DNA from 3 places in the Streptomyces sp. NPDC005962 genome. Region 2 is predicted to be linked to each of the others. Evidence: riboswitches for the same ligand, from Rfam matches in the RefSeq annotation. Region 2 holds a riboswitch; each other region holds the start of a gene.
The links. A riboswitch is a leader RNA that binds a small molecule or an ion and turns the genes downstream of it on or off. The one in region 2 is predicted to bind cobalamin.
Positions count from the first base shown of each region.

Region 1: another riboswitch for cobalamin. It lies ahead of ABZ370_RS22290 (ribonucleoside-diphosphate reductase subunit alpha); the one in region 2 lies ahead of ABZ370_RS05355 (HoxN/HupN/NixA family nickel/cobalt transporter).
Region 3: another riboswitch for cobalamin. It lies ahead of metE (5-methyltetrahydropteroyltriglutamate--homocysteine S-methyltransferase); the one in region 2 lies ahead of ABZ370_RS05355 (HoxN/HupN/NixA family nickel/cobalt transporter).

Region 1 covers NZ_JBEXVE010000013.1:1,902-11,438, forward strand. The annotation lists gene ABZ370_RS22275 (hypothetical protein) at 1-927, shown strand, start outside; gene def (peptide deformylase) at 1,033-1,665, shown strand; gene ABZ370_RS22285 (ribonucleotide-diphosphate reductase subunit beta) at 1,734-2,765, opposite strand; gene ABZ370_RS22290 (ribonucleoside-diphosphate reductase subunit alpha) at 2,783-5,206, opposite strand; cobalamin riboswitch at 5,333-5,473, opposite strand; gene ABZ370_RS22295 (FGGY-family carbohydrate kinase) at 5,570-7,039, opposite strand; gene ABZ370_RS22300 (histidine phosphatase family protein) at 7,152-7,799, shown strand; gene ABZ370_RS22305 (DeoR/GlpR family DNA-binding transcription regulator) at 7,796-8,575, shown strand; gene ABZ370_RS22310 (FGGY family carbohydrate kinase) at 8,623-9,537, shown strand, end outside.
Region 2 covers NZ_JBEXVE010000002.1:397,920-407,456, forward strand. The annotation lists gene ABZ370_RS05340 (DUF6131 family protein) at 41-196, shown strand; gene ABZ370_RS05345 (LysR family transcriptional regulator) at 234-1,088, opposite strand; gene ABZ370_RS05350 (EamA family transporter) at 1,157-2,086, shown strand; cobalamin riboswitch at 2,172-2,373, shown strand; gene ABZ370_RS05355 (HoxN/HupN/NixA family nickel/cobalt transporter) at 2,401-3,501, shown strand; gene ABZ370_RS05360 (aconitate hydratase) at 3,648-5,624, shown strand; gene ABZ370_RS05365 (GAF and ANTAR domain-containing protein) at 5,803-6,489, opposite strand; gene ABZ370_RS05370 (aconitate hydratase) at 6,530-7,135, opposite strand; gene ABZ370_RS05375 (LysR substrate-binding domain-containing protein) at 7,325-8,287, shown strand; gene ABZ370_RS05380 (enolase C-terminal domain-like protein) at 8,284-9,387, shown strand; gene catA (catechol 1,2-dioxygenase) at 9,453-9,537, shown strand, end outside.
Region 3 covers NZ_JBEXVE010000001.1:131,804-141,340, reverse strand. The annotation lists gene ABZ370_RS00690 (transglycosylase domain-containing protein) at 1-1,723, shown strand, start outside; gene ABZ370_RS00685 (GatB/YqeY domain-containing protein) at 1,852-2,319, opposite strand; gene ABZ370_RS00680 (metallophosphoesterase) at 2,397-3,326, shown strand; tRNA gene ABZ370_RS00675 (tRNA-Pro) at 3,413-3,486, shown strand; gene ABZ370_RS00670 (aminotransferase class IV family protein) at 3,567-4,349, opposite strand; gene metE (5-methyltetrahydropteroyltriglutamate--homocysteine S-methyltransferase) at 4,425-6,734, opposite strand; cobalamin riboswitch at 6,890-7,145, opposite strand; gene ABZ370_RS00660 (MarR family transcriptional regulator) at 7,435-7,884, shown strand; gene ABZ370_RS00655 (potassium transporter TrkA) at 8,006-9,537, shown strand, end outside.

The DNA.
Region 1 (9,537 bases), on a different contig from region 2:
CGTGCGTTCACGCTCATCGGCGACGGCCGGTACGAGGACGCGGGCGCGCTGCTGACCCGCGCCGCCGACCTGGAGCCGTGGCTGTCGGAGTCCTGGTTCAACCTCGCGTTGCTGCACAAGTTCCGGCACGACTGGGAGCAGGCCCGGGCCGCCGGGCTGCGTGCGGTGGCGCTGCTGGACCGCGAGTCGGGCGCCCCCGACTGGTGGAACGTGGGCATCGCCGCGACCGCCCTCCAGGACTGGCCGCTGGCCCGCCGCGCCTGGCAGGCGTACGGGCTGAAGGTGCCCGGCGAGGCGTCCGCGTCCGGTGAGCCGCTCGGCATGGAGCTGGGCAGCGCGGCCGTGCGGCTCTCGCCCGAGGGCGAGGCCGAGGTGGTCTGGGGCCGCAGACTGGACCCGGCCCGGATCGAGGTGCTGTCGATCCCGCTGCCGTCCTCCGGGCGGCGCTGGGGCGAGGTGGTGCTGCACGACGGCGTCCCGCACGGTGAGCGGGTGACCTCCGCGGGCCCGGCCTACCCCGTCTTCGACGAGATCGAGCTGTGGGCGCCGTCCCCGGTGCCGACCTGGGTGGTGCTGCTGGAGGCGGCCACCGAGGCCGACCGGGACGCCCTGGAGCGGCTGGCGGCCGACGCGGGCTTCGCCGCCGAGGACTGGTCGTCGTCGGTGCGGCTGCTGTGCCGCTCCTGTTCGGAGAGCCGGATGCCGAGCGACGAGGGCGAGGGCGAGCACCTGGACCCGCACGACCACAGCGAGCCCGGCCACCCCGGCCCGCTGGGGCACCGTACGGCGGGCTCGGGCTCGCTGTGGGTCGCCGAGCGCGAATGCGGGATCGCGGCGCCCAGCGGGCTGGTGCGGGGGCTGCTGGACGGCTGGGTCGCCGACAGCCCGGACACCCGGGAGTGGCGGGACCTGGAAGAGGTCTGCTGAATGCCCGGAAAGGGCCGTTGATCCCCCGCTGATCCCCCGGCCCTCCGGGCGGGCCGTACCCTGTAGGGCGACGCATCACGGTTGAAGGAAGGCGTACGGCGGACGATGTCGCAGCAAGGGACCACGAAGCAGCAGGTGGACGACGAGTTCGTCGTGGACACGGAGGACTGCGAGGAGCGCGAGAGCGCCTACCGCGAGCGCGGCACCGCCCGCCCGATCACCGTCGTCGGGAATCCGGTGCTCCACAAGGAGTGCCAGGACGTCACCGAGTTCGACGAGACGCTCGCGGCGCTGATCGACGACATGTTCGCGAGCCAGCGGGCGGCGGAGGGCGTGGGCCTGGCCGCCAACCAGATCGGCGTCGACCGCAAGGTCTTCGTCTACGACTGCATGGACGACGAGGGCGTACGCCACGTCGGCGTGGTCTGCAACCCGGTGCTGGAGGAGCTGCCCGCCGACCGCCGCGTCCTGGACGACTCCAACGAGGGCTGCCTGTCGGTCCCCACCGCCTACTGCGAGCTGGCCCGCACGGACTACGCGGTGGTCCGTGGCCAGGACGCCGGGGGCAACCCGATCGCGGTGCGCGGCACCGGCTACTTCGCGCGCTGCCTCCAGCACGAGACCGACCACCTCTACGGCTACCTCTACATCGACCGCCTCTCCAAGCGCGACCGCAAGGACGTGCTCCGGCAGATGGCGGAGGGCACCGCGCGCTACGAGACGGTCCCGAACGACTGACCGCGCTCACCGCATACGGCAAAGGGCCGGACCCCGGGAGGGGTCCGGCCCTTGCGCTTACGCCGGGATCAGAAGTCGTCGTCGAAGGAGACCGAGCCCTCGACCGCGACCTGGTAGGCCGAGGCGCGGCGTTCGAAGAAGTTGGTCAGCTCCTGGACGTCCTGCAGCTCCATGAAGGAGAACGGGTTCTCCGAGCCGAAGACCGCGGGGAAGCCGAGGCGCGCGAGGCGCTGGTCGGCCACGCACTCCAGGTACGCGCGCATCGACTCGGTGTTCATGCCGGGCAGGCCCTCGCCGCACAGGTCGTGGGCGAACTGGAGCTCCGCCTCGACGGCTTCCCTCAGCATGTCGGTGACCTGCTGCTCCAGCTCGTCGTCGAAGAGGTCGGGCTCCTCCTCGCGGACGGTGTCCACGACCGAGAAGGCGAACTCCATGTGCATGGACTCATCCCGGAACACCCAGTTGGTGCCGGTCGCCAGGCCGTGCAGCAGACCGCGCGAGCGGAACCAGTACACGTAGGCGAAGGCGCCGTAGAAGAACAGCCCCTCGATGCACGCCGCGAAGCAGATCAGGTTGAGCAGGAAGCGGCGCCGGTCGGACCTGGACTCCAGCCGGTCGATCTTCTCCACCGAGTCCATCCAGCGGAAGCAGAATTCCGCCTTCTCCCGGATGGAGGGGATGTTCTCGACGGCCGCGAAGGACGCCGCCCGGTCGTCCGGGTCGGGCAGATAGGTGTCCAGCAGGGTCAGATAGAACTGGACGTGCACGGCCTCCTCGAAGAGCTGCCGCGACAGGTACAGCCGCGCCTCGGGGGAGTTGATGTGCTTGTAGAGCGTCAGCACCAGGTTGTTGGAGACGATCGAGTCGCCGGTCGCGAAGAACGCCACCAGTCGGCTGATCATGTGCTGCTCACCGGGGGAGAGCTTGGCGAGGTCGGTGACGTCCGAGTGGAGGTCGACCTCTTCCACGGTCCAGGTGTTCTTGATCGCGTCCCGGTAGCGGTCGTAGAACTCCGGGTACCGCATCGGCCGCAGGGTCAGCTCGAACCCGGGGTCGAGCAGGTTCTTGGTGTGATCCGTCGCGGTGGTCGCGGTGGTCATCTCGGATGCGGTGGGCATTACTGGCAGGCCTCGCAGGACTCGGGGTTTTCCAGGGAGCAGGCGACCGCCTCGTCGTCGGCGGGCGCCTGCTGGGCGGGGACGGTGCCGGGGGTGCCGGGGACGGGGACGGCGGCCGTGGCGGCGCCACCGCGGGCGCTCTGGGCGATCCGGGTCGCCGGGCGGGAGCGCAGGTAGTAGGTCGTCTTGATGCCGCGCTTCCAGGCGTACGCGTACATCGAGCTGAGCTTGCCGATGGTCGGCGCGGCCATGAAGAGGTTCAGCGACTGGCTCTGGTCGAGGTACGGGGTGCGGGCCGCCGCCATGTCGATCAGGGCGCGCTGCGGGATCTCCCACGCGGTCCGGTACAGATCCCGTACCTCCTGCGGCACCCAGGAGAGGTCCTGGACCGAGCCGTTGGCCTCGCGCAGCGCGTCACGGGTCTGGGTGTCCCATACGCCGAGCTTCTTGAGGTCGTTCACCAGGTAGTTGTTGACCTGGAGGAACTCACCGCTGAGCGTCTCGCGCTTGAAGAGGTTGGAGACCTGCGGCTCGATGCACTCGTACACGCCCGCGATGGAGGCGATGGTGGCGGTCGGCGCGATGGCCAGCAGCAGCGAGTTGCGCATGCCGGTCGTCGCCATCCGCGTCCGCAGAGCCTCCCAGCGCTCGGGCCAGGTGGCCGTGGCGCCGGTGTAGTGGTCCGGGTGGAGCACGCCGCGCGCGGTGCGGGTCTCGGCCCAGGCCGGGTGGGGGCCGTGGCGCTCGGCGAGGTCGCAGGACGCCTCGTACGCGGCGAGCATGATGCGCTCGGAGATCCGGGTGGAGAGCGCCGTCGCCTCGGCCGAGTCGAACGGCAGCCGCAGCCGGAAGAAGACGTCCTGGAGGCCCATCAGCCCCAGACCCACCGGGCGCCAGCGGGAGTTGGACGCCCCGGCCTCCTCGGTGGGGTAGAAGTTGATGTCCACCACGCGGTCGAGGAAGGTCACGGCGGTCCGGACCGTCTTGTCCAGCCGCTCCCAGTCCATCTCGCCGCCCTCGCCCAGGTGGGCGGCGAGGTTGACCGAGCCGAGGTTGCAGACGGCCGTCTCGCCGTCGTTGGTGACCTCCAGGATCTCGGTGCACAGGTTGGAGGAGTGGACGACCCGGCCCGCCTCGGCGGTCTGGTTGGCGGTGCGGTTGGCGGCGTCCTTGAACGTCATCCAGCCGTTGCCGGTCTGCGCGAGGGTGCGCATCATCCGGGAGTACAGCTGGCGCGCCGGAACCTGCTTGAGCGCCCGGCCCTCCGCCTCGGCCTTCCGGTACGCGGCGTCGAACTCGTCACCCCACAGGTCGACCAGCTCGGGCGCGTCCGCCGGCGAGAACAGCGACCAGTCGGCGTCCGCCTCGACCCGGCGCATGAACTCGTCCGGAATCCAGTGCGCGATGTTGAGGTTGTGGGTGCGGCGGGCCTCTTCGCCCGTGTTGTCCCGCAGCTCCAGGAACTCCTCCAGGTCCGCGTGCCAGGTCTCCAGGTAGACGCAGGCCGCGCCCTTGCGCCGGCCGCCCTGGTTGACGGCCGCCACGGAGGCGTCGAGCGTGCGCAGGAACGGCACGATGCCGTTGGAGTGCCCGTTGGTGCCACGGATCAGCGAACCGCGGGCGCGGATGCGCGAGTACGACAGGCCGATGCCGCCCGCGTGCTTCGACAGCCGCGCCACCTGGTGGTAGCGGTTGTAGATCGAGTCCAGCTCGTCCAGCGGCGAGTCCAGCAGGTAGCAGGACGACATCTGCGGGTGCCGGGTGCCGGAGTTGAACAGCGTGGGGGAGCTGGGCAGGTACGACAGCGTGCTGGTCATCCGGTACAGCTCGGCGACGTCGCCCACCGCCCGCTCGGACAGGTCCTCGGCGAGCCCGCAGGCCACCCGCAGCAGGAAGTGCTGCGGGGTCTCGACGACCTGACGGGTGATCGGGTGGCGCAGCAGATACCGGCTGTGCAGGGTGCGCAGCCCGAAGTAGCCGAAGCGGTCGTCGGCGCCGTCGGCCAGCGCCTGGTCGACCAGCGCGTCCAGCCGGGCGGCGTGGGTGGTGACGAACTCGGCGGTGGAGTCGGCGATCAGGCCCTCGCGGTGGCCCACGGCGACGGAGGCGGAGAAGGAGTCCGCACCCTGCCCGGCCGCCTCATCGGCGATCGCGCGGGTCAGCAGCCGCGCGGCGAGCTTGGAGTACTCCGGCTCCTCGCCGATGAGCCCGGCCGACGCCTCGGTCGCCAGGGAACGCAACTCCGCCTCGTCCGAACCGGGGTGGCGGCCGCGCAGGGCGGCGGCCGCGACCCTGCCGGGGTCGGTGGCGGGCAGGTCGGCGGTGAGCGCCGTCAGGGTCCGCAGCAGGGCGGTCCCGGGCGCGTCGGCCGCTGCCGTGAAGTCCGTTGCCTCTGAAACCGGATCGGCGGGCGCGATGGTCACTGAAGTGTTCTCCCTCGCTCGGCTGGGGGCCTTCGAGGGCGGTGCGCGATGGCCGCTCACGGGCATGCCGATTCCGCTTCAGGGCACACCGCGCAGCGTCCATCGACCCAACCCGCGAGGCCCGGACGTATGCAGACGGCCGTCGGCAGGTCATCGGACTCACGGGTACGCGAAAGCGCACACGTACACCGTTGCGGGACAGTTCCGGATTCGCACCGGATTCCCCTGCGGCGACAGCGAGCACGAGCATACATCTTGTGTCGCGCTGCGCACGCGCCCCCAGATGTTGTGTCGTCAGCTGGGTGGATTCGCATAAATGTGCTAGTCGCGTCGGCTTTGGCCGCGCTGGAATCCCAGGGAAAACTAGCTTCCCGGACCGCTCGTCCGCCATTCGTCCAGGGCACGGGCGAGGCGCTCGCGGTAGCCCGCGTAGCCGTCCCCGTAGGCGCCGAGAAGCTCGCTCCGGGGCTCGACGGTACGGGAAGCGGCGCGCCAGTGGGACGCGTCCACGGGGTCGCCCAGCGACCGCCAGGCGACCGCGACGGCGCCCCGCGCGCCGACTTCCGGCTCGTCCGGGACGACCACCGGGTGACCCATCACATGGGCGAAAATCTCCGTCCAGGCGGCGGACCGTACGCCTCCGCCGCACAGCGCGAGCCGCCCCGAGAGCCCGGCCGCCTCCAGGCAGTGGCGGGCCGCGTAGGCGATGGCCTCGCAGACGGCCCGTACGGCGTCGGCACGGGTGGTGGCGAGGCCGAGGCCGTCCAACCGCCCCTGGGCGGCGGGTTCCACGAACGGGGCGCGCTCCCCGGCGCCGGACAGGAAGGGCAGCGCGGTCACCCCGTTCGCGCCCGGCGGGCTCTGCGCGAGCAGGGCGTCCAACTCGGCCGTGGTCGTCCCTGTGAGATCGAGCACCCATCGCAGCGCGGCGGTGCCGACCATCGCGGGCATCGCGCGCAGCCAGCGGTCCGGGTCGGGGGTGCACAGCCACATCCCGGCCGGATCGGCGGCCGGGTCCACCGCCGCGCGGTCGGTGAGCACCTGGCAGGCCAGCGTGGTGCCGACGGTGAGCAGTCCGTCGCCCACGTCCCGCACCCCGCTGCCGATGGCGCACGCCGGAAGGTCGTACGGGCCGGAGACGACGGGCAGTCCGGGCGGCAGCCCGGTCAGCCGGGCCCCCTCGTCGTCCAGCGCGAGGACGCCGCCGGGCGCGGCGGGCGGGGGCAGCAGCCGGGCGTGGTCGGCCAGTCCGCACAGCTGCAGGGCGCCCGGCACATACGTACGGGTGGTGACATCCAGGAACGGCAGCGAGGCGTCGGAGGCGTCCACGGTGATGACGCCCGTCAGTCGCTGGGCGACGGCGTCCACGCAGTAGCCCGCGACCGCCGCCCGCTCCAGAGCCTCCGGCTCGTGCTCGGCCAGCCAGCGCAGCAGCGGGGCGTGGCAGCCCGGGAACAGCCCGGAGCCCGTGAGGGCGTAGAGGGCGGCGAGGGTGCCGTCGGCGCGCCAGCGGGCGACGGTCCCGCCTCCCCGGCCGTCCAGCCAGGAGATCGGCGGACGCACCGCCCGGCCCGCCTCGTCGCGCAGCCACAGCCCGTCGCCCTGGCCGGTGAGCGCGAGCGCGGCGGGCGGGCCGGGGAGCGCCGCGGCCACTTCGCGCACCACCTCGGCGACCGTGCGCAGCACGTCCTCCAGGTCCTGTTCGACCCGGCCGCCGGGAAGCCGGTCCAGTCGACTGGGGCGGGCGGCGGAGGCGAGGGCGGCCCCGTCGCGGCCGAAGGCCACGGCCTTGGTGACGGAGGTGCCGACATCCACTCCGATGATCGCGCGCATGGCCTGCCGCCCTCCGGAACTCGGTGCTCCATCACATCAGCGATGCTAGATTTAACACTCGATACGTGATGAGGCAATGGCGCACACACTGGCCGACGCAGGGGAGCCCCGGATGACCGCCCGACTGCTGCTCGTACGCCACGGGGAGACCGTGTGGCACGCGGAGAACCGGTACGCCGGAATCTCGGACATCGCGTTGACCGAGCGCGGCCACCGGCAGGCGCGGGCCCTCGCCCACTGGGTGCGGGGCCGTGGGATCGACGCGGTGGCCTGTTCCCCGCTCGGCCGCGCGCGGCACACCGCCGGACCGGCCGCCACCGCGCTGTCCCTGGTCCCCGAAGTCGTCGAGGACCTGCGCGAGATGGACTTCGGATGGGGCGAGGGCCGCACCCTCGCCGAGATGGAGGCGGAGGACGCGGCGGCCGTCCGGGCGTTCCGCGACGACCCCGAGACCGGTGCCTTCCCCGGCTCGGAGCGGCCCGGTGCGGCCGCGGCCCGGGCCGTCGTCGCCCTGCGCCGGCTGGCCGCCGCGCATCCGGACCGTACGGTGCTCGTCGTGGCGCACAACAGCCTGCTGCGGGCGGCGCTGTGCACCCTGCTCGGCATCCCCGTCGGCCGCTACCGCACGGTCTTCCCCCGGCTGGACAACGCGGCGGTGACCGAGATCGGCATCGACGGCGACCGCACGGCGCTGCGCTCCCTGAACGTGCCGACGGACAGCGCGTCGACCGGCGGCATGACGGGAGAGTCCCGCCCATGACCGCGGCCCGCTCCCAGGACGCCCGCAGACAGACCATCACCGAACACGTCCTCGCGCACTCCACCGCCACCGCGGCGGAGCTGGCCGAACTGACCGGCGTCAGCCTGATGACCGTGCACCGGGACCTGGACGAACTGGCCCGGCTCGGCGTGCTGCGCAAGTTCCGGGGCGGGGTCTCGGCCCTGCCCTCGTCGGTCTTCGAATCCAGCCTCGCCTACCGGATGGGCGCCCACCGGGCCGAGAAGGAGGCGGTGGCCGCCACCGCCGCGGAGCTGGTCGAGCCCGGGATGTCGGTGATGCTGGACGACTCCACGACCGCCCTCGCGCTCGCCCGGCTGCTGGTGGAGTCCGCCCCGCTGACGGTGGTGACCAACGCCCGGAAGGTGATCGAGGTCTTCGCCGGGGTGCCCCGCATCCGGCTGATCGGGCTCGGCGGGGAGTACTCGCACACCCATGACTCCTTCCTCGGCGTGCCGTGCGCGGAGGCGATCGCGGCGCTGTCGGTGGACCTGGCGCTGGTCAGCACCTCGGCCATGGACGCGTCGGCCACGTACCACCAGGAGCAGGACGTGGTGCTGGTCAAACGCGCCATGCTCGCCGCCGCCGCCCGCACGGTGCTGCTGATGGACGCGTCCAAGACCCGGCGCACGGCGCTGCACCGGCTGCGCCCGCTGGCCGACTTCGACCATCTGGTGGTGGACGGCGGGGCGGACGCCCGGCTGGTCGGGGAGTGGCGGGAGCGTACGGATGTGAGGATCGCGCCCGGCCCTTCTTAACGCCACCAGTGTTAATTTAACTCCCCCTGTGAGAGGCGTGATACGTGATGTCCGACCGGGCCGAGGTCGTCGCGGGGATCGACATCGCCACGGCGGCCGTGCGGGTGGTGTGCGCCGACGCCCACGGGCGCGTACGGGCGCGGGGCGGCGCGGAACTCCCGCCCCCGCGCCGGGGCGAGGGCGGCCGCAGCGAACAGGACGCCACGGCCTGGTGGCCCGCCGTCGCGGCGGCCCTGCGCCAGGCCACCGGGGCCCTTCCGGCGGGCGGCCGGGAGGTCGTGGCAGTGGCCGTCGCCGCCACCTCCGGCACGATCGTCCTCGCGGACGGCCGGGGCGAACCCCTCGGCCCCGCCCTGATGTACGACGACCGCCGCGCCGCCGGGCTCAACGCCCGCGCCCAGGAGGCGGGCGCGCCGCGCTGGCGGGCCCTCGGACTGTCGGTCGCCCCGACGGCCGCCCTCGGCCGCATCGCCTGGCTGGCGGACGTGGATCGGCAGGCGCATGCCCTTGGGCACCGGGCCCATGGGAAGGGGCATGTTGCCCATGAGGCCGCCGGGCGCTCGCGGCCGGTCGCGCGCGACCGCCATATCCTCCACACCCCCGACCTCGTCGCATGGCGGCTCACCGGCGGGCCCGTCGCCACCGACTGGTCCCACGCGCTCAAGAGCGGCTACGACGCGCGCGCCGGGGAGTGGCCCGGCGAGGTCTTCGACGCGCTCGGCGTACCGGCCCGGTGGCTGCCGTCCGTCCGGCCACCGGCCACCCCTGTCGGCGTGGTGTGCGCGGAAGCTGCGGCGGAGACCGGGCTCCCGGCCGGTTGCGCGGTCCGTCTCGGCATGACCGACGGCTGCGCCGGACAACTCGCCACCGGGGCCGTGCGGCCGGGGCAGTTCGTGGGCATCCTCGGCACCACCTACGTCCTCAAGGGCGTCACCCGGGACCTGGTCGCCGACCCCTCCGGC
Region 2 (9,537 bases):
TAGTGGAGGTGGACCCACTCCCGCGAGATCGGAGGACACCATGATTGTCCTCGGGGTCATTCTCCTCATCATCGGTCTGCTGACCGGCATCGCCATTCTGTGGACGATCGGCATCGTCCTTCTCGTCATCGGGGCGGTCCTGTGGGCCCTGGGCGCCGCCGGACACGCGGTCGCCGGACGGCGGCACTTCTACTAACGGATAGCGAATAGCGGATAGCGGACAGACGCGCGGGTCATCCCGCCCGGTAGAGCGCGGTGAGCAGTTCGATCACTGCCTGCCCCGCCGGATGCGGATCGTCCCGCCACCAGCCCAGCCGCACCGCGATCGGCTCGGCGTCGCGTACCGGTCGGTACACGATGCCGGGCCGCGGGTATTGGTGGGCGGTCGACTCGGCCGTCATCCCCACGCAGCTGCCCGTGGAGATCAGGTTGAGCCAGTCCTCGATGTCCTGCGTCTCCTCGGTGGCCGGGCGGGAACCGGGCGGCCACAGCTCGGGCGTGGTGGTGCCGGTCCGCCGGTCGACCAGCAGCGTGCGCTCGCCGATGTCGGCGAGCCTGATGGAGCGGCGCGAGGCCAGCGGGTCGTCCGCCGCCATCGCGCACAGCCGCCGCTCCAGCCCCACGATGGCCGAGTCGAAGCGGTGGTCCTCCAGCGGCCTGCGCAGTACGGCCAGGTCACAGGCGCCTTCCGCCAGACCGGCCGTGGTGGCGTTGACCCGGACGAGGTGCAGCCGGGTCTCCGGATGCGCGGCGGCCCAGCGGCGCTGGAAGGCGGGGGTGTGGCTGCCCAGCGCCGACCAGGCGTAGCCGATCCGCAGCCGGGTGTGGCCCGACGTGGCCTCCCGCACCAGATCGTCCACTTCCCCGAGCACCCGCCGGGCCTGCGCCACCACCCGCAGTCCGGTGCCGGTCGGGGTCACTGTCCGGGAGGTACGCCGCAACAGGCGTACCCCGAGGGCGCGTTCGAGCGAGGCCAGCGTGCGGGACACGGCCGCCTGCGACACCCCGAGCGCGATGGCGGCGTCGGTGAACGTGCCCTCGTCCACGATCGCGACGAGACAGCGCAGCTGCCGCAGCTCCACATCCATAACCACAGCGTATAGGTACGACGCTCAACGCATTTTGCGCAACGATCGCCCGACCGCACGATCGGGGTATGGACGCAGCCCACGCCACCGCTCCCGCTCCTGCCCCCGCGCACCGGACCGCCCCGTCACACCCCACCAGCGCCAGCGATCCGGACCGGAAACCGGCCGGGACGCCGCTGTCCGGTGTGCTCACCATGGCCGGCAGCGGCCTGTCCAACCAGACCGGCGCCGCGATCGGCTCCCTCGCCTTCCCCGTCCTCGGGGCCACCGGCGTCGTCGCGGTACGCCAGTACGTCGCCGCCGTCGTCCTGCTGGCCGTCGGCCGCCCCCGCTGGCGGTCCTTCACCAAGGAGCAGTGGTGGCCGGTGGTGCTGCTGGCCCTGGTCTTCGGCGCCATGAACCTGTCCCTGTACAGCGCCATCGACCGCATCGGCCTCGGGCTGGCGGTGACCCTGGAGTTCCTCGGCCCGCTGACCATCGCCCTGTCCGCCTCCCGCCGCCGCACGGACGCGTGCTGCGCGCTGGTCGCCCTGGCGGGCGTGGTCACGCTGATGCGCCCTCAGCCGTCGACCGACTACACGGGCCTCGGGCTCGGGCTGCTGGCCGCCGCCTGCTGGGCGTCGTACATCCTGCTCAACCGCACCGTCGGCCGCCGTGTCCCCGGCGCGCAGGGGTCGGCGGCCGCCGCGGCGCTCTCCGCCGTGCTGTTCCTGCCCGTCGGCATCGTCATCGCCGTCCAGCACCCGCCGACGCCGGGGGCGGCCGGGTACGCCATCGCCGCCGGTGTCCTCTCCTCCGCCGTGCCCTACCTCTCCGACCTGTTCACCCTGCGCCGGGTGCCCGCCCAGACCTTCGGGCTCTTCATGAGCGTCAACCCGGTCCTCGCCGCGGTCGTCGGATGGATCATCCTCGGCCAGAGCCTGGGGTGGACGGAGTGGGCGAGCGTCGGCGCCATCGTCGCGGCCAACGCGCTCAGCATCCTCACCTCGCGCGCGTGACCGCGACACCTCGCGCTTCGACCGCGACCTCGCGCGCGCGACCGTAGCTGAAAGTGCCTCACTTGCCGGTTTTGCGGGGTGCCGCCTACAGTTGCCGGGCCGTGGTGTTCGGGAAGCCGGTGGGAAACCGGAGCGGCCCTCGCCACTGTGATCGGGGAGTTCCCGTCCCGTTCCGAGGCCTCAGCAGCAGGCCGCGGAGCCACTGGCCGCAAGGGCGCGGCCGGGAAGGCAGGGGCGGTCGCGTCGACCCGTCAGCCAGGAGACCGGCCGCGGCATCTCACGAAGTGATCCACGAGGTGCTGGAGCGTGACCGCATGACCCTGCCCACCGCAACGCGCTGGCGGCGCGAGGACACCGTCCGGACCGCCGGGCTGCTGGCGGTGATCGTCGCCCTGCACGCCGTCGCCTTCGGCCTGCTCTTCCTGGTCGTCGCGCCCCAGCACTACGAGGCCGGGGCCAGGACGTTCGGCGTCGGCCTCGGGATCACCGCGTACACCCTCGGCATGCGGCACGCCTTCGACGCCGACCACATCGCCGCCATCGACAACACCACCCGCAAGCTGATGGCCGACGGCAAGCGGCCGGTGTCGGTGGGCTTCTGGTTCGCGCTCGGCCACTCCAGCGTCGTCGTCCTGCTGGCCGCGCTGGTCGCGGGCGGTACGCAGCTCGCGGGCACCCTGGTGAACGAGAACTCCGGCACCCACCAGGTGCTCGGCGTCATCGGCACCACCGTGTCCGGAACCTTCCTCTACCTCATCGCCGCGCTCAACCTGGTCGCCCTGCTCGGCATCCTGCGGGTCTTCAGGGCGATGCGCGCCGGGCAGTTCGACGAGACGGAGCTGGAGGCGCACCTGGACGCGCGCGGCTTCATGAACCGCGTCCTGGGCCGCTTCACGAAGTCCATCACCCGGCCCGGCCAGATGTACCCGCTCGGTTTCCTCTTCGGGCTCGGCTTCGACACCGCCACCGAGGTCACGCTGATGGTGATGGCCGGAAGCGGCGCCGCCGCGGGGCTGCCCTGGTACGCGATCCTGTGCCTGCCGCTGCTCTTCGCCGCCGGGATGAGCCTCTTCGACACCCTCGACGGCACCTTCATGAACTTCGCCTACCAGTGGGCGTTCTCCAACCCGGTCCGCAAGGTGTTCTACAACCTGGCCATCACCGGTCTGTCCATCGCGGTGGCCTTCCTCATCGGCACCATCGAGCTGGTCGGCGTCCTCCACGACAAGCTCGCCCTGCGGGACGCCGTCACCGGCTGGATATCCGCGCTGAACCTGGACAACGTCGGGTTCATCATCGTCGGGCTGTTCGTCGTGGTGTGGGCCGCGGCGCTGGCCTACTGGCGGATCGCCAAGGTCGAGCAGCGCTGGTCCGTCCGCACCGCCCCGGCCACCGCGGACGGCGACGGCGGCTGACGCCCCCGCGGCCCGGGGCCGGAGCCGGGGGCGTCCGTCCGGGTGACTGTGGTGGGGCGGGACCGACATGGCGGCCGCCGAACGGGAACCCGCATGGTGGCGCCCGGACGGTCCGGCCGCCCCCGCACCGGGAAGGCGGTACCGCTATGGGCCTGCCCCGTAACCGTGCACACGGCACCGTGACGCAGTGGCTGATCGGCGACCACCTCGTGTCCGGCCCGATGGAGCCGGGGGAGGAGATCGCGCTGCGCGTGGACCAGACGCTCACCCAGGACGCCACCGGCACCCTGGTGATGCAGGAGCTGGAGGCGCTGGCGCTGGACCGGGTCCGCACGCAGGTCAGCGTCCAGTACGTCGACCACAACATCCTCCAGGCCGACGAGCGCAACGCCGAGGACCACCTCTTCCTGCGCTCGGCCGCCCGCCGCTTCGGCCTGTGGTTCTCCAAGCCCGGCAACGGGGTCTCCCACCCGACCCATATGCAGCACTTCGGCGCTCCCGGCAGAACACTCGCCGGGTCCGACTCGCACACCTGCGCGGGCGGCTCGCTGGGCATGCTGGCGATTGGCACCGGCGGTCTGGAAGTCGCCCTCGCCATGGCCGGACGGCCGCTCCACCTCACCATGCCGAAGATCTGGGGCATCCGGCTGACCGGGGAACTGCCGCCCTGGGTCAGCGCCAAGGACGTGATCCTGGAGATGCTGCGCCGTCACGGGGTGCAGGGCGGCGTCCAGCGCGTGCTGGAGTATCACGGGCCCGGGCTGGCCTCCCTCACCGCCATGGACCGGCACGTCATCGCGAACATGGGGGCGGAACTCGGCGCCACCACCACCGTCTTCCCCGCCGACGACGCGGTGCGCCGCTTCCTCGACGGGGTCGGGCGCGGCGGGGACTTCACCGAGATCGTCGCGGACGAGGACGCCTCGTACGACCTCGACGAGGAGATCGACCTGTCGTCGCTGGAGCCGCTGATCGCACGGCCCACCTCGCCGGGCAACGTCGTACCGGTCCGGGAGGCCGCCGGGGAGCCCATCGGACAGGTGGTCATCGGCTCCTCCGCCAACCCCGGGTTCCGCGACTTCGCCGTACCGGCGGCCATGGTGGCCGGGCGGCAGACGGCGCCCGAGGTGAGCTTCGACATCAACCCGACGTCCCGCGAGATCCTCCAGGACCTGACGCGTTCCGGCGCCACCTTCGACCTGATCGCCGCCGGTGGCCGTATCCACCAGTCGGGCTGTCTCGGCTGCATCGGCATGGGACAGGCCCCCGCCGCGGGGCGCAACTCGCTGCGTACCTTCCCGCGCAACTTCCCCGGCCGCTCCGGCACCGAGGACGACGCGGTGTGGCTGTGCTCGCCGGAGACCGCCACGGCCTCCGCGCTGACCGGCGTCATCACGGACCCGCGCGACTGGGCCGACCGCCTGCCGGTGGCCCCTCCCGCACCGGACACCCCCGTACCGGCGTCGGTCAACGACGCCATGCTGGAGCCACCGCTGCCGCCGGACGAGGCCCACCGCGTCCGGCTGCGGCGCGGCCCCAACATCTCGGCCCTGCCCGACCTCGACCCGCTGCCGGACACCCTCGAAGGCCCGGTGCTCCTCAAGGCCGGTGACGACGTCTCGACGGACGAGATCTCCCCGGCCGGGGCGAAGGCCCTGCCCTACCGGTCCAACATCCCGAAGCTGGCCGAGTTCACCCTCACCCGGCTGGACCCCGACTACCCGCGGCGTGCCGCGTCGGTACGGGACGACGGCGGGCACCTCATTGTCGCCGGTGAGAACTACGGGCAGGGCTCGTCCCGCGAACACGCCGCCATCACCCCGCGCTACCTCGGGCTACGAGCCGTCATCGCCAAGACGTACGCCCGCATCCACTGGCAGAACCTCGCCAACTTCGGTGTCCTCGCCCTCGAATTCGACGATCCCGGCGACTACGAGCGCATCGGGGCCGACGACCGGCTGCGGCTGTCCGGTCTGCACGAGGCCCTCGCCCGGACGGACGACCGTACCCTGCGGGTACGCAATGTCACCCGGGACGAGGAGTACCTGCTGCGCCACCGACTCTCCCCCCGGCAGTGCGAGGCGGTTCTCGCGGGCGGCGTCATCCCCGCGCTCGCCCGCTGAGGGGTTCTCGTCCGCCGACGGGCCGTCATCGGGCCCCGCGGGTATGCATACGGGTCCGGGCGCCGGGTACCCGCGCCCCACGCTGTCGGCGAGTCCCCCGGGGGAACACGATGGCCAGGCTCTTCCGGTCCAGAATGAGGGCCGGTGGAGCCGCCTCCAGGGGCGGCGGCCGGTCGTATCAGTCGTCCAGGCCGCCGCTCTCACAGACCTGGCGGGCGATGTCCCGCAGCTTGATGTTGCGTTCCTGGGACACCCGCCGCAGCATATTGAAGGCGTCGTCCTCGCCGACCTTGAGGCGTTCCATGAGGATGCCCATGGCCTCGCCGATGGCGTGCCGGGTGGAGAGCGCCTGCTGGAGCTGGTCGGCGGTGCGGGCGCTGGAGAAGGCGACCGCGGCGTGCGAGGCCAGCAGCCACCCGGCCGTCTCGCTGCCCTTGGTGAAGGCGCCCGTGCTCCGCGAGTAGAGATTCAGCGAACCGAGTTCCTCTTCCCGGGTGTAGAGCAGGAACCCCATCATGCTCCCGATGCCCAGCGCATGGGCCCGGCGCCCGTACTCGGGCCACCTCTCCTGGGGCTCGGCGACATCTCTGATCCGGTAGACGGGTTCGCTGCGGAGCGCGGCGTCGAAGCACGGGCCTTCGCCGGTGTGCTCCTGCAACTGATCGGAGCGGACCACCAGCCCCTCGGTCGGGGCCAGGGTTTCCACCCGCTGACCGTGGAGGACCAGGATTCCGGCCGCGTCGCACCCCTCGACGTTCTCCACGGCGCCCGCGGTGATCCGCTCCAGCGTCGCGTCCACCGAGTCCTGCGCCAGCAGGTCCCGCGCCATCACGGCCATCCGCTCCGCGAAGCTCTCCCAGTCCATGCCCACCGTCTCTCTTCGCCGTCATCCGCCCGCAGGGTCATCATGGGCCCTGAAGGTAACGGCGGACCACGTAGGGCAGGATGCCGCCGTGGCGGAGGTAGGCCAGTTCCTGACGGGAGTGGACGCGCAGCCGCAGTCCGGCCGTGGTGCGCCGGCCGTCGCTGCGGTGGAGGTGCAGGTCCACCCGGTTGGTGCCGACGCGCAGCCGGCCGAGACCTTCGAAGGAGAGCTCCTCCTCTCCGGTGAACGCGTGCGCCGACGCGCTGTCGCCCTCGGCGAACTCCAGCGGCAGGACGCCCATGCCGATCAGGTTGCTGCGGTGAATGCGCTCGTACGACTCGGCGACGACCGCGCGCACTCCCAGCAGGGCCTGTGCCTTGGCCGCCCAGTCGCGGCTGGAGCCCGCGCCGTAGTCGCGGCCCGCGACGACGACCAGGTCGTAGCCCGCCTCGCGGTAGGTGGGCGCGGCCTCGTACACGGGCAGGACGCGGGTGCGGTCGGCCGTGTACGTGTGGGCGCCGCGTCCCGCCTCGGTGCTGCGGCGGGTGGCCAGCGCCGGCAGGCAGGTGGTGTCGTGCAGCATGATCCGGTTCGGGTGCACCGGCACGTCGCAGCCCCCGCCACCGGCCCGGCCCCGGCCGACCACGTCCGCCAGCGCACCGGGAGCCCGCCGGGCGACGTTCTCCAGCAGGACGCGGACCGCGTACGGGAGGGTGTGAGCCGACCAGCCGCCGGCCCTATTGATATCTCTCGCGTCTCAATAGGCTGCGACCAGGTATTTGTGGTGTATGGGACGTGTTCCCTACGCTGAGGCGCAGTGTGAGGGGAGTTTCCGATGGAACTCAGGCAGCTCCGGTATTTCGCGGCCGTCGCCGAGACCCGGCATTTCGGGAGGGCCGCGGAACGGCTGCACATGGCCCAGCCCCCGCTCTCCCAGGCGATCCGGCGGCTGGAGACGGAGCTGGGGGTGGAACTGTTCGCCCGTACCACCCGGCACGTCGCGCTGACCGGGGCCGGTGAGGTGTTCCGTACCGATGTGGAGCGGATTCTCACGGCGGTCGACGAAGCGGTGGCCCGGGTCGGACGGTTCGCCTCCGGCGCGGAGGGCGTGCTCCGCATCGGGCTGACGGGCTCCGCCTCGTACCGCCAACTGCCCGCGCTGGCACGGCTGGTGAAGCGCGAGCTGCCGCAGGTGATCCTGGAGGTGCACACCGACATGCTCACCCCCGCCCAGGAAGCGGGGCTGGCCGAGCGCCGCCTCGACGTCGGCGTGCTGCGCCCGCCGGTGCGGCGGGAGGGCCTCGTCCACCGCCCCATCGCCACCGAACCCCTGGTGGCCGCCGTCCCCGAGGGGCACTGGCTGGGTGAGGCGGACTCCGTACGGGTGGAGCAGCTGCGCGACGAGAACTTCATCATGTACGCGGCCCAGCTCGGCTCCGTCGTGGGCGACGCGGTGGTCCGCAGCTGCCTCGCCTCCGGCTTCTACCCGCACCGCGCCTACGAGGTCACCGAGACCTCGGCGGCCCTGGCGCTGGTCGCCGCGGGGCTCGGGGTGGCCGTGCTGCCGGACTCGATCCGCTCCGCGCCGCGCGAGGGAGTGGTGTGCAAGGACATCGAGGACGCCCTGTGCGTCCGGCTGGACCTCGCCTGGCGCGCGGACGACGACTCACCGCTGCTGCGGAACCTGCTGAAGGCGCTGGAGCAGAACGACGTGTTTCTCGAAGGAGAGCCCGCAGGGGAGCTCGAAGGCGAGCCCGCAGGAAGGCCTGAAGGAGAGCTCGAAGGAGAGCGGCATTGAAGATCGTCAAGGTGGAGGCCATCCCCTTCGCCATTCCCTACGAGAAGCCCCTGAGGTTCGCGAGCGGTGAGGTCCACACCGCCGACCACGTCCTGGTCCGTGTCCACACGGACGAAGGCCTGACGGGGACCGCCGAGGCGCCACCGCGGCCGTACACCTACGGAGAGACCCAGGAGTCGATCGTGGCGGTGATCGACAAGATCTTCGCGCCGCAGATCCTGGGCCTGACGCCGCTGGAGCGGGAGGCGGTCCACGAGAAGCTCGACCGGACCGTGGGCAACCCGACCGCCAAGGCAGCCGTCGACATGGCCCTGTGGGACATCCTCGGCCAGGCCGCGGGCATGCCGGTGTCCGGACTGCTCGGCGGCTTCGGCGACCGGATGCGGGTGAGCCACATGGTCGGGTTCGCGCCCACCGGGCAGATGGTGGACGAGGCGCTGCGGGTCCGGGACACCTACGGCATCACCACGTTCAAGGTGAAGGTCGGACGGCAGCCCTACCGCGCCGACGTCGACGCCTGCCGGGCGCTGCGCGAGGCCCTCGGCCCGGACACCGGGCTGTACATCGACGGCAACCGCGGCTGGACCGCCTCGGAGTCGGCGCGCGCCCTGCGCGAGATGGCCGACCTCGGCCTGACCTTCGCCGAGGAGCTCTGCCCCGCCGACGATGTGCTGGGGCGGCGCTGGCTGGTCGCCCAGAGCCCCATCCCCTTCATCGCCGACGAGAGCGCCACCCGGGCCGCCGAGGTCACCCGCGAACTCCTCGGCGGCTCCGCCACCGCCATCAGCATCAAGACCGCCCGCACCGGGTTCACCGCCTCCCAGCGGGTGCTGCACCAGTGCGAGGGGCTGGGCGTCGAAGTGGTCATGGGCAACCAGATCGACGGCCAGATCGGCACCCTGTGCGCGGTCGCCTTCGGCGCCGCCCACCGGACCGCCTCCCGGCACGCGGGCGAGCTCTCGAACTTCCTCGACATGACGGACGACCTCCTCGCCGAGCCGCTGACCATCGCGGACGGCACCCTGCGCGTCCGCGAGGGCGCCGGGCTCGGCATCGACATCGACCCCGCCAAGCTGGCCCGCTACCGCCGCGACCGCTGACCCGGCCCCGACACCACGCCACGCCACGCCACGCCACCCACGACCGACGGACAAGGAACGCGATCATGACCGATATCAGCACCGACGCCCCCGCCGAGCAGGCCACCGCGGCCGCCTCCGGAGCCGCCGCTACCGAGCGGTTCCGCACCA
Region 3 (9,537 bases), on a different contig from region 2:
GGAACTGAAGTACGCGATCCAGGTCGAGAAGGAACTGGGCAAGCGGCGCATCCTGGAGAACTACCTCAACATCACGTACTTCGGGCAGCAGGCCTACGGCATCGAGGCCGCCTCCCAGCGCTACTTCAGCAAGTCCGCCAAGGACCTGAAGGTGGAGCAGGCCGCGCTGCTGGCCGGTCTCGTCCAGTCGCCGAGCCGCTACGACCCGGTCACCAACCCGAAGACCGCGAAGACCCGCCGCGACACCGTGCTGCAGCGCATGGCCGACACGAAGGACATCACCGCGGCCCAGGCCGCCGCCGCCAAGAAGAAGCCGCTCGGCCTCGACGTCAGCATGCCCCGCAGCGGCTGCATCACCGCCGTCAAGGGCGCCGGGTTCTACTGCGACTACGTCCGCCAGATCTTCCTCAACGACCCGGTCTTCGGCAAGACGGCGGCGACGCGCGCCAAGCGCTGGAACCAGGGCGGTCTGACGATCCGTACGACGCTGGACCCGCAGGCGCAGGAGTCGGTCCAGAAGTCGATCAAGTCCCATGTGTACCAGTCCGACAAGGCCGCCACCGCCGTCTCGCTCATCGAGCCGGGCACCGGCAAGGTCCTGGGCATGGGCCAGTCCAAGCCGTACGGCTTCGGCCAGGACCAGACCCAGATCAACCTCTCCGCGGACCACTCCATGGGCGGCTCGAACTACGGCTTCCAGGTGGGGTCCACGTTCAAGCCGATCACCGCGGCGGCCGCCCTCGAGCGGGGCACGAAGCCGTACAAGAGCTACTCCTCGCCGTACAAGATGGCGTACCCGAGCCCCGTCAGCACCTGCAAGGGCCCCTGGAGCAACGGCGAGGGCGCGACGGTCGAGAACGAGAACGAGACCGAGCGCGGCCCGTACGGGATGAAGGAGGCGACCGCGAAGTCGGTCAACACCTACTTCGTCCAGCTGATCAGCGACATCGGCGTCTGCCCGGTGACCGAGCTGGCCGACAAGATGGGCGTGCAGCGGGCCGACGGCAAGGAGCACCACCAGGTGCCCTCCCTCACCCTCGGCACCGAGGGCTTCTCCCCGCTGACCATGGCGAACGCGTACGCGACCTTCGCCAACCGCGGCGTCTACTGCTCCCCGGTCTTCATCGACTCGATCACCGGCCCCAGCGGCAAGAAGCTGAAGGTGCCGCAGTCGAAGTGCTCGCGCGCGATGTCCGAGAAGACCGCGGACACGATCAACACCCTGCTGCGCGGTGTGGTCGAGGACGGCACCGGTAAGCAGGCCGGTCTGCAGAGCCGGGCGAGCGCCGGCAAGACGGGTACGACGGACGAGCGGAAGGCCGCGTGGTTCGTCGGCTACACCCCGAACCTCGCGGGCGCGGTGTGGGTCGGCGGCGGCCCCGGTGCCAGCGGCCTCAAGATGGAGAACATCACCATCGGCGGTGTCCCCCACGACAAGGTCTACGGCGGTGACACCCCGGGCCCCATCTGGAAGGACGCGATGAGCGGCGCGCTGAACGGCAAGCCCGCGCCGAACTTCGTCAGCGTGCCGATCAAGGACCCCAACGCGCGCAAGCCCTCCCCGCCCAAGAAGCCGGGCAAGGGCCGCGAAAAGCCGGGCCGCGAAAAGCCCGGCAGGGGCGGCCGGGACAACCCCTGGCCGGACATCTCCCTCCCGCCGGGCGTGATCGGCGGCAATGGGAACGGCGGCAACGGGAACGGCGGCTTCGAGTGGCCCCGGTAGTCCCCGCCACTGACTGAGCGCGGCCGACCGAACACACAGAGGGAAGGGCCCGGGCGATCCGCCCGGGCCCTTCCCTCTTATCCCGCTACGCCTCCTGCGGGGAGATCCCTCGCGGGGAGTTCCCCCTGTCAGCCCGCGAGCTGCCGCTTCACCGCGGCGGCGACCCGGCCGCCCTCGGCCCGGCCCGCGATCTTCGGGTTCACGATCTTCATCACCGCGCCCATCGCCCGCGGCCCCTCGGCGCCACCCGCGACGGCCTCCCGCACCGCCTCCGCGACCAGCGCGTCCAGCTCCTCGTCCGTCAGCGGCTGCGGCAGGTACCCGGCGAGCAGCTCGCCCTCGGCCCGCTCCCGCTCGGCCTGCTCCGCCCGGCCGCCCTTGTCGAACGCCTCGGCCGCCTCGCGGCGCTTCTTCGCCTCGCGCGCGATGATCTTCTCCACCTCGGCGTCGGACAGCGTCCGGGCGCTCTCACCCGAGACCTCTTCCTTGGAGATCGCGGTGATGGTGAGCCGGAGCGTGGAGGAGCGCAGCTCGTCGCGCGCCTTGATCGCTGCGGTGAGATCGTCGTGCAGCCTGGACTTGAGCGTGGTGGTCATGGCGTCGAGTCTGCCAGCACTGGCCGGGAATCACCCGAAGATTTCTCCCCCCGCGGCGTTCTGCGACCATGGAGACCATGCGCGCGCGATACGGAGTACCTCTGGGAATCACGGCGGTCGGCGCAGCCGGTCTCGCCTACGCCGTCGGCTTCGAAGTGCGGTCCTTCAGGCTCCGCCGCATCACCGTACCCGTGCTGCCGCGCGGCATGCGGCCGCTGCGCGTCCTGCAGGTCTCCGACATCCACATGGTGAGCGGGCAGCGCAAGAAGCAGCGCTGGCTCCAGTCGCTCGCCGGTCTGCGCCCCGACTTCGTCGTGAACACCGGCGACAACCTCTCCGACCAGGAAGGCGTCCCGGAGGTCCTCGACGCGCTCGGCCCGCTGATGGAGTTCCCCGGCGCGTACGTCTTCGGCTCCAACGACTACTACGGACCGAAGCTGCGCAACCCCGCCCGCTACCTGATGGAAAAGGCCAGCGGCCACCACGGGCTGAACGGCAACGCCCCGGCAGTCGGCGCCGTCCACAACCCATGGACGGAGCTCCGCGACGCCTTCGACGCGGCGGGCTGGGTCGGCCTGTCGAACACCCGCGGCCGGCTCAAGCTGGACGACATCGAGATCGCCCTCACCGGCCTCGACGACCCCCACATCAAGCGCGACCGCTACGCCGAGGTCGCCGGGGGCCCCGAAACCGGCGCGGACCTCTCCCTCGCCGTCGTCCACGCCCCGTACCTCCGCGTCCTCGACGCCTTCACCGCCGACCGCTACCCCCTGATCCTCGCGGGCCACACCCACGGCGGCCAGCTGTGCGTCCCCTTCTACGGCGCCCTGGTCACCAACTGCGACCTGGACACCCGCCGGGTCAAGGGCCTCTCCACCCACGAGGCCGGGGACCATACCTCCTACCTCCACGTCTCCGCGGGCTGCGGCACCAACCGCTACACCCCCGTCCGCTTCGCCTGCCCCCCGGAAGCCACCCTCCTCACCCTCACCCCCCAGACCCCCTGACCCACCTCCCCGGCCCCGACCTGCGAGCCCCCGAAAACCGGATTTCGTGTCTGGCGACAGGTCCGCTAAAGTAGAGCTCGTTGCTTCGGGGTGTAGCGCAGCTTGGCAGCGCGCTTCGTTCGGGACGAAGAGGTCGTGGGTTCAAATCCCGCCACCCCGACTGAAGGAACACAGGTCAGGGCCATCTACGAGAAATCGTAGATGGCCCTGATTCGTTGTGCGTGACTGAATGCGACTCTCTTACAGCGGTTCGCCGGGGATGGACTGGTAGGTGTCTCGCAGGCGGGTGAGGAGAGGGTGGTCGGTGGCCAGCGGCGTTTCGTCGATGGCGGAGAGGGCGCGTACGCCGACGCTTGTGTTCGTGGCGAAGGCGGCGTGCATGTGCTGTGCGTCGGTGCGCGTGACGGGGGTCGGGGCCGGGGTGGGTTCGGTGTGCTGCTGGAGCAGGGCCATGGTGACTCCGGGGAGGACGTCGGCCTGGGGCCAGACCACGCCCTGGTCGCCGATGAAGCCGACGTTCCAGGTTCCGCCCTCGGAGATCCGGTCGTCCGGGCCGGTGAAGAGGGCGTCGTCGTAGCCGTCGAGCTGTGCCGCGCGGCGGGCGTGGAGCGGGCCGAACAGGCCGGTGTGCTTGACGGCCGGGACGTCGCGTTCGTAGCGGATGGTTTTCACTCGTAGGGGCGGCAGGGGCAGGGAGGCCGCGGGGCGCACGGTGACGAGGATGTTCGGGGTGTTCGCCTTCGCCGGGTGTCCCATGTCGATGGCGGGGTCGAAGATGGTGATGCGGACGACGAACGCGCCGCCGCGCTCGCCTGCCGCCTGCCGGGCGTAGTGCTGGACGAGTTCGGGATCGAGGTCCGCCCCGAAGACCGTCGCGCAGTCCCGCGTCAGGCGCTCGAGGTGGAGGCCCAGGCCGCGTACGCGGCGGTCGTCGACGCGCATGCTCGTGAAGTGCCCGTAGTTGGTGAGCGCCAGCGTCAGCGCGGCGTCGGGGTCGACAGGCTGTCCGTTCAGTTCCGCCATGCGTTCAGCTTGGCAGTACATGTACGGGGTCGGCCAACATCCGGTGGGTGCCGAGCCGACCCCGTACACGTCAGGTCAGAGAGTCGAGCGGACCTCTCGGGCCGCGGCGACGAGGTGGTCCAGGGAAGCGCGGACCTCGGGCCAGCCGCGGGTCTTCAGGCCGCAGTCGGGGTTGACCCAGAGCCGTTCGGCGGGGAGGGCGGCGAGGGCTGTGCGGAGCAGGGCGGCGGTTTCGGCGGGGCCGGGGACGCGGGGCGAGTGGATGTCGTAGACGCCGGGGCCGACCTCACGGGGGTAGTGGGCGTCGGCGAGTTCCCTGGCCACCCCCATATGGGAGCGGGCGGCTTCCAGGCTGATGACGTCGGCGTCGAGGTCGTCGATGGCCGGGAGGATGTCCCCGAACTCGGCGTAGCACATATGGGTGTGGATCTGGGTGTCCGGGCGGACGCCGACGGTGGTGAGGCGGAACGCCTCGGTGGCCCAGGCCAGGTAGGCCGGGCGGTCGGCGGTGCGCAGGGGCAGGGTTTCGCGCAGGGCGGGTTCGTCGACCTGGATGACCGGGGTTCCGGCGGCCTCCAGGTCGGACACCTCGTCGCGCAGGGCGAGGGCCACTTGGCGGGCGGTGTCGGCGAGCGGCTGGTCGTCGCGGACGAAGGACCAGGCCAGCATGGTGACGGGGCCGGTGAGCATGCCCTTTACCGGGCGGTCGGTGAGGGACTGGGCGTACGTCGTCCAGCGCACCGTCATGGGCTCGGGCCGGGAGATGTCGCCCGCGAGGATCGGGGGGCGGACGTAGCGGGTGCCGTAGGACTGCACCCAGCCGTGCTGGGTGGCGAGGTAGCCGGTGAGCTGCTCGGCGAAGTACTGGACCATGTCGTTGCGTTCGGGCTCACCGTGCACCAGGACGTCGATGCCGGTCTTCTCCTGGAAGGAGACCACGTCCTGGATCTCGGCCGCGATGCGCTGCTCGTATCCGGCGGTGTCGATGCGTCCGGCCCGCAGATCGGCGCGGGCGGTGCGCAACTCGGTGGTCTGCGGGAACGAGCCGATGGTGGTCGTCGGCAGCGCGGGCAGCCGCAGCCGGGCGCGCTGGGCCGGGGCGCGCTCGGCGTACGGCGCGGAGCGGTGGACGTCGGCGTCGGTGACGGCTCCGGCGCGGGCGCGTACGGCCGGGTCGCGGGTGAGCGCGGAGGTGGCCCGGGAGGCCAGGTCGGCGCGGTTGGCGGCGAGTTCGGCGGCGATGGCGCCGGTGCCCCGGGCGATGCCGCGGGCGAGGGTCGCGACCTCGGCGGTCTTCTGGCGGGCGAAGGCCAGCCAGCGGGCGATCCGGGGGTCGATGTCGCGTTCGGCCGCCGTATCGAGGGGGACGTGGAGGAGGGAGCAGGAGGCGGCGACGTCGACCCGGTCGGCGAGGCCGAGCAGGGTGCCGAGCGTGGACAGCGAGGCGGCGAGGTCGTTGATCCATACGTTACGGCCGTCCACGACGCCCGCGACCAGGCGCTTGCCGGGCAGACCGCCCGCGGCGGCGAGGTCGTCGAGGTTGGCGGCGGCGGGCCCGGTGAAGTCGAGCGCCAGCCCGTCCACGGGTGCCTTGGCCAGGACCGGCAGGGCCGGGCCGAGGCGGTCGAAGTACGAGGCGACCAGCAGCCGGGGGCGGTCGGTGAGGGCGCCCAGTTCGCGGTACGCGCGGGCGGCGGCGTTCAGTTCGGCGGTGGTGCGGTCCTGGACGAGCGCGGGTTCGTCCAGCTGGACCCACTCGGCGCCGGCCGCCCGCAGATCGGCCAGCACCTCCGCGTACACCGGCAGCAGCCGGTCCAGCAGGGTGAGCGGCTCGAAGTCCGGCGCGACGCCGGGGGCGGGCTTGGCGAGCAGGAGGTAGGTGACGGGACCGACCAGAACCGGCCGGGCGGTGTGACCGAGCGTGACCGCTTCCGACAGCTCGGCGGTCTGCTTCGTCGAGTTGGCGCTGAAGACGGTGCCGGGTCCGAGTTCGGGGACCAGGTAGTGGTAGTTGGTGTCGAACCACTTGGTCATCTCCAGCGGCGCGGCCTCCTGGTTGCCGCGCGCCATGGCGAAGTAGCCGTCCAGCGCGTCGGCTTCGACGGCGGCGCGGTGCCGGTCGGGGACGGCGCCGACCATGACGCTGGTGTCCAGCACATGGTCGTAAGTCGAGAAGTCGCCGGTCGGCACCTCGTGGATACCGGCGTCGGCCAGCTGCCGCCAGTTCGCCCGGCGCAGGTCGGCGGCGGTTTCGCGGAGGGCGTCGGCGCCGACCCGGCCCTTCCAGTAGCCCTCGACGGCCTTCTTCAGTTCGCGGTGGTGCCCCTGGCGCGGGTAGCCGTACACGGTGGCCCGTGCCGCCGCGGCCGCGGATGTCGCTGTCACGTAGCTCTCCTTCGCGAGCGTGTCTCTTGAAGATCCCGGCGGGATCGGGGGCGCGAAGGAGTGACGAACCCGGCGGATCGGCGCGTTCGGTACGCGCGTCCGCCTGGTGGTACGCCGACCCGCCCTCGAGGTCACCGGGATGTCCGCGCGCGAGCGGTCGCGCACGGGCAACGGGCAGGTCTTCGGACTCGCGGGCGCGCCTTGTGACGTCGTCACGTACGTCAGGTCGTGACGACGTGCCGTACGAGGCACCTACTGGCCGTCGCTTCCCGGGTCCGGCTCCCGGACCCAGTGCGTATGACGGCGGTCGTTCCCGCTCACCGCTGCGGGGCAGTCCCGGATTTCCACCGGGTTCCCTCTTGCGACGCGCCTGCCTGGCGGGCAGGGCGAACCAGCTGCGGGACCCAGCCTAGGCCGTGGCGGCGGATCGGGCATCCCCCTGCCCTGAAGTGGACCGGTGGGCGGCGGGCGGGCGGCGGCGTGCGCGGCCGGGTGGGACGAAGGGTAGAAAGGGCCTATGCCGCGCCGTCACTTAGGCTCCCAGCCCGATATCGAGGCCTCGCACTCCGAGGCCCCGAATACCTCACATACCGCCACATATGCCTCGGATACCGGACCTGTTGAGTCCGACCGGCCCGCGTCCGGCGGACCCGAGACCCACGGACCCGCGCCCCACGACCCCGAATCCGACGCCGAGGCCATGGTCACCGCCGTGCTGACCGCGTCCCGGCTGCTCCTCGCCGTCTCCGCCCGGTCCCTGGCCGCGGTGGAGGACTCCCTCACGCTGCCGCAGTTCCGGATGCTGGTCGTCCTGGACGCCGGAGGGCCGCTGAGCCTGTCCGGGCTGGCCGCGGAGCTGGGGGTCCTGCCGTCCACCGCCATGCGCATGATCGACCGCCTGGTCACGACGGGCGTGGTCGAGCGCGGCGTCTCCGCCGAGGACCGGCGTACGAGCATGATCTCGCTCACCCCGGCCGGACGGCGGATCGTGGCCGAGGTCACCGATCGGCGCCGCCAGGAGATCGCGCGCATCGTCGACGTCATGCCCGCCGGACAGCGCCGTCATCTCATCGAGGCGCTCCAGGCGTTCGCCGAGGCGGGCGGCGAACCGTCCGTCGAGGCCGGTCCGCAGGCCCACGCCGCCTGGTGACCTGCCCGTATGCCGTCTCCCCCATCGCGGCGGCCGGTGGACCCGGGTAACCCTGCGAGAATGATCAACTGCTCTGGGAGACCGTAAGTCCGGTGGGTGGCCGGGGGGATGGGGACGTGCGATGAGGCTGCGGGACCGGCTGCGGTACTGGTTCGACGGCACGATGGACCGGGGGACGCCCGCCCTGATCGGCTGGCTCGGCCTCGCCTCGCTGGCGTTGATAGCCGTGGTCTCCACGCTGGCGGTCACCTTCAGCCACGATGACACCCGCAAGAGCGGCGGCTGGTCGGGCATCGTCTGGATGAGTCTGCTGCGTACGCTCGATCCGGGCACCATGGGCGGGGACACTGGCCGACCGCTGTTCCTGGTGCTGATGCTCACGGTCACCATCGGCGGCATCTTCATCGTCAGCGCGCTCATCGGTGTGCTCACCACGGGCCTGGAGAACCGAATACAGATGCTCCGCAAGGGGCGGTCGCATCTGATCGAGCGCGGCCACACGATCGTGCTGGGCTGGTCGGACCAGGTGTTCACGGTGATCGCGGAGCTGGTGGAGGCCAATCAGAGCACCCGCCGTTCCTGTGTGGTGATCCTCGCCGACCACGACAAGGTCGACATGGAGGAGCAGATCCGCCGCCGCATCCCGGAGACCGGCCGGACCCGGGTGGTCTGCCGTTCCGGAAGTCCGCTGGAACGGGGCGACCTTGAGCTGGTGAGCCCCGACACCGCCAAGTCGATCATGGTGTTGCCGCCGGTCGGGAACGACACCGACACGGACGTCATCAAGGTGCTTCTGCTGCTCAACAGCCGCAAGTGGAAGGGCACACGGCCGAGCGTCGTGGCGGCCGTGGAGAGTTCGGACAACCTGCCCGCGGCCCGCCTCGCCTCCGGCCCGAGCGCCCTGATCATCGACGCCGACGACATCGCCGTACGGCTCATCGCCCAGGCCCACCGGCAGTCGGGGCTGTCCAGCGTCTTCAACGAACTGCTCAGCTTCGAAGGCAACGAGTTCTACTTCCGCAACGAGCCCGCGCTGGCGGGTTCGTCGTACGCGGACACGCTCGGCCACTACGCGCTGGGCATGGCCGCCGGGCTGCGCAGGAGCGACGGCGAGGTGCTGGTCAACCCGCCGATGGACACCGTCGTCCGGGCCGACGACCAGCTGCTGGTGATGGCCGAGGACGATCTGCTGATACGGCGCGCCGACACCCGGCCCGAGATCGTCCCGTCGGCGATCACCACCGCGCCCGGCCGTCCGCCGGTGCCGGACCGCACCCTGCTGATCGGCTGGAACTCCCGGGCGTCGAAGCTCATCACGCTGCTGGACAGCTTCGTCGAACCCGGTTCGACGGTGGACATCGCGGCACTGCGGCGGCCGCGCAAGGGGGTGCCGGAGGGGCTGCGGAACCTGACCGTCGGCCACCGGCGGTGCGAACCGACCCGCAGGTCGTCCCTGGAGTCCCTCGACCTCGGCCGCTACCAGCACATCGTGGTGCTGTCCGACGACACCGTCGACCCCCGGCGCGCCGACGACCGGACGCTGGTGACGCTGCTGCACTTGCGCGACATCGAGGTGCGGCTCGGCGACCCGTACTCGATCGTCACGGAGATGAACGACGACAGCAACCGGGAGATCGCCCAGGTCACCAAGGC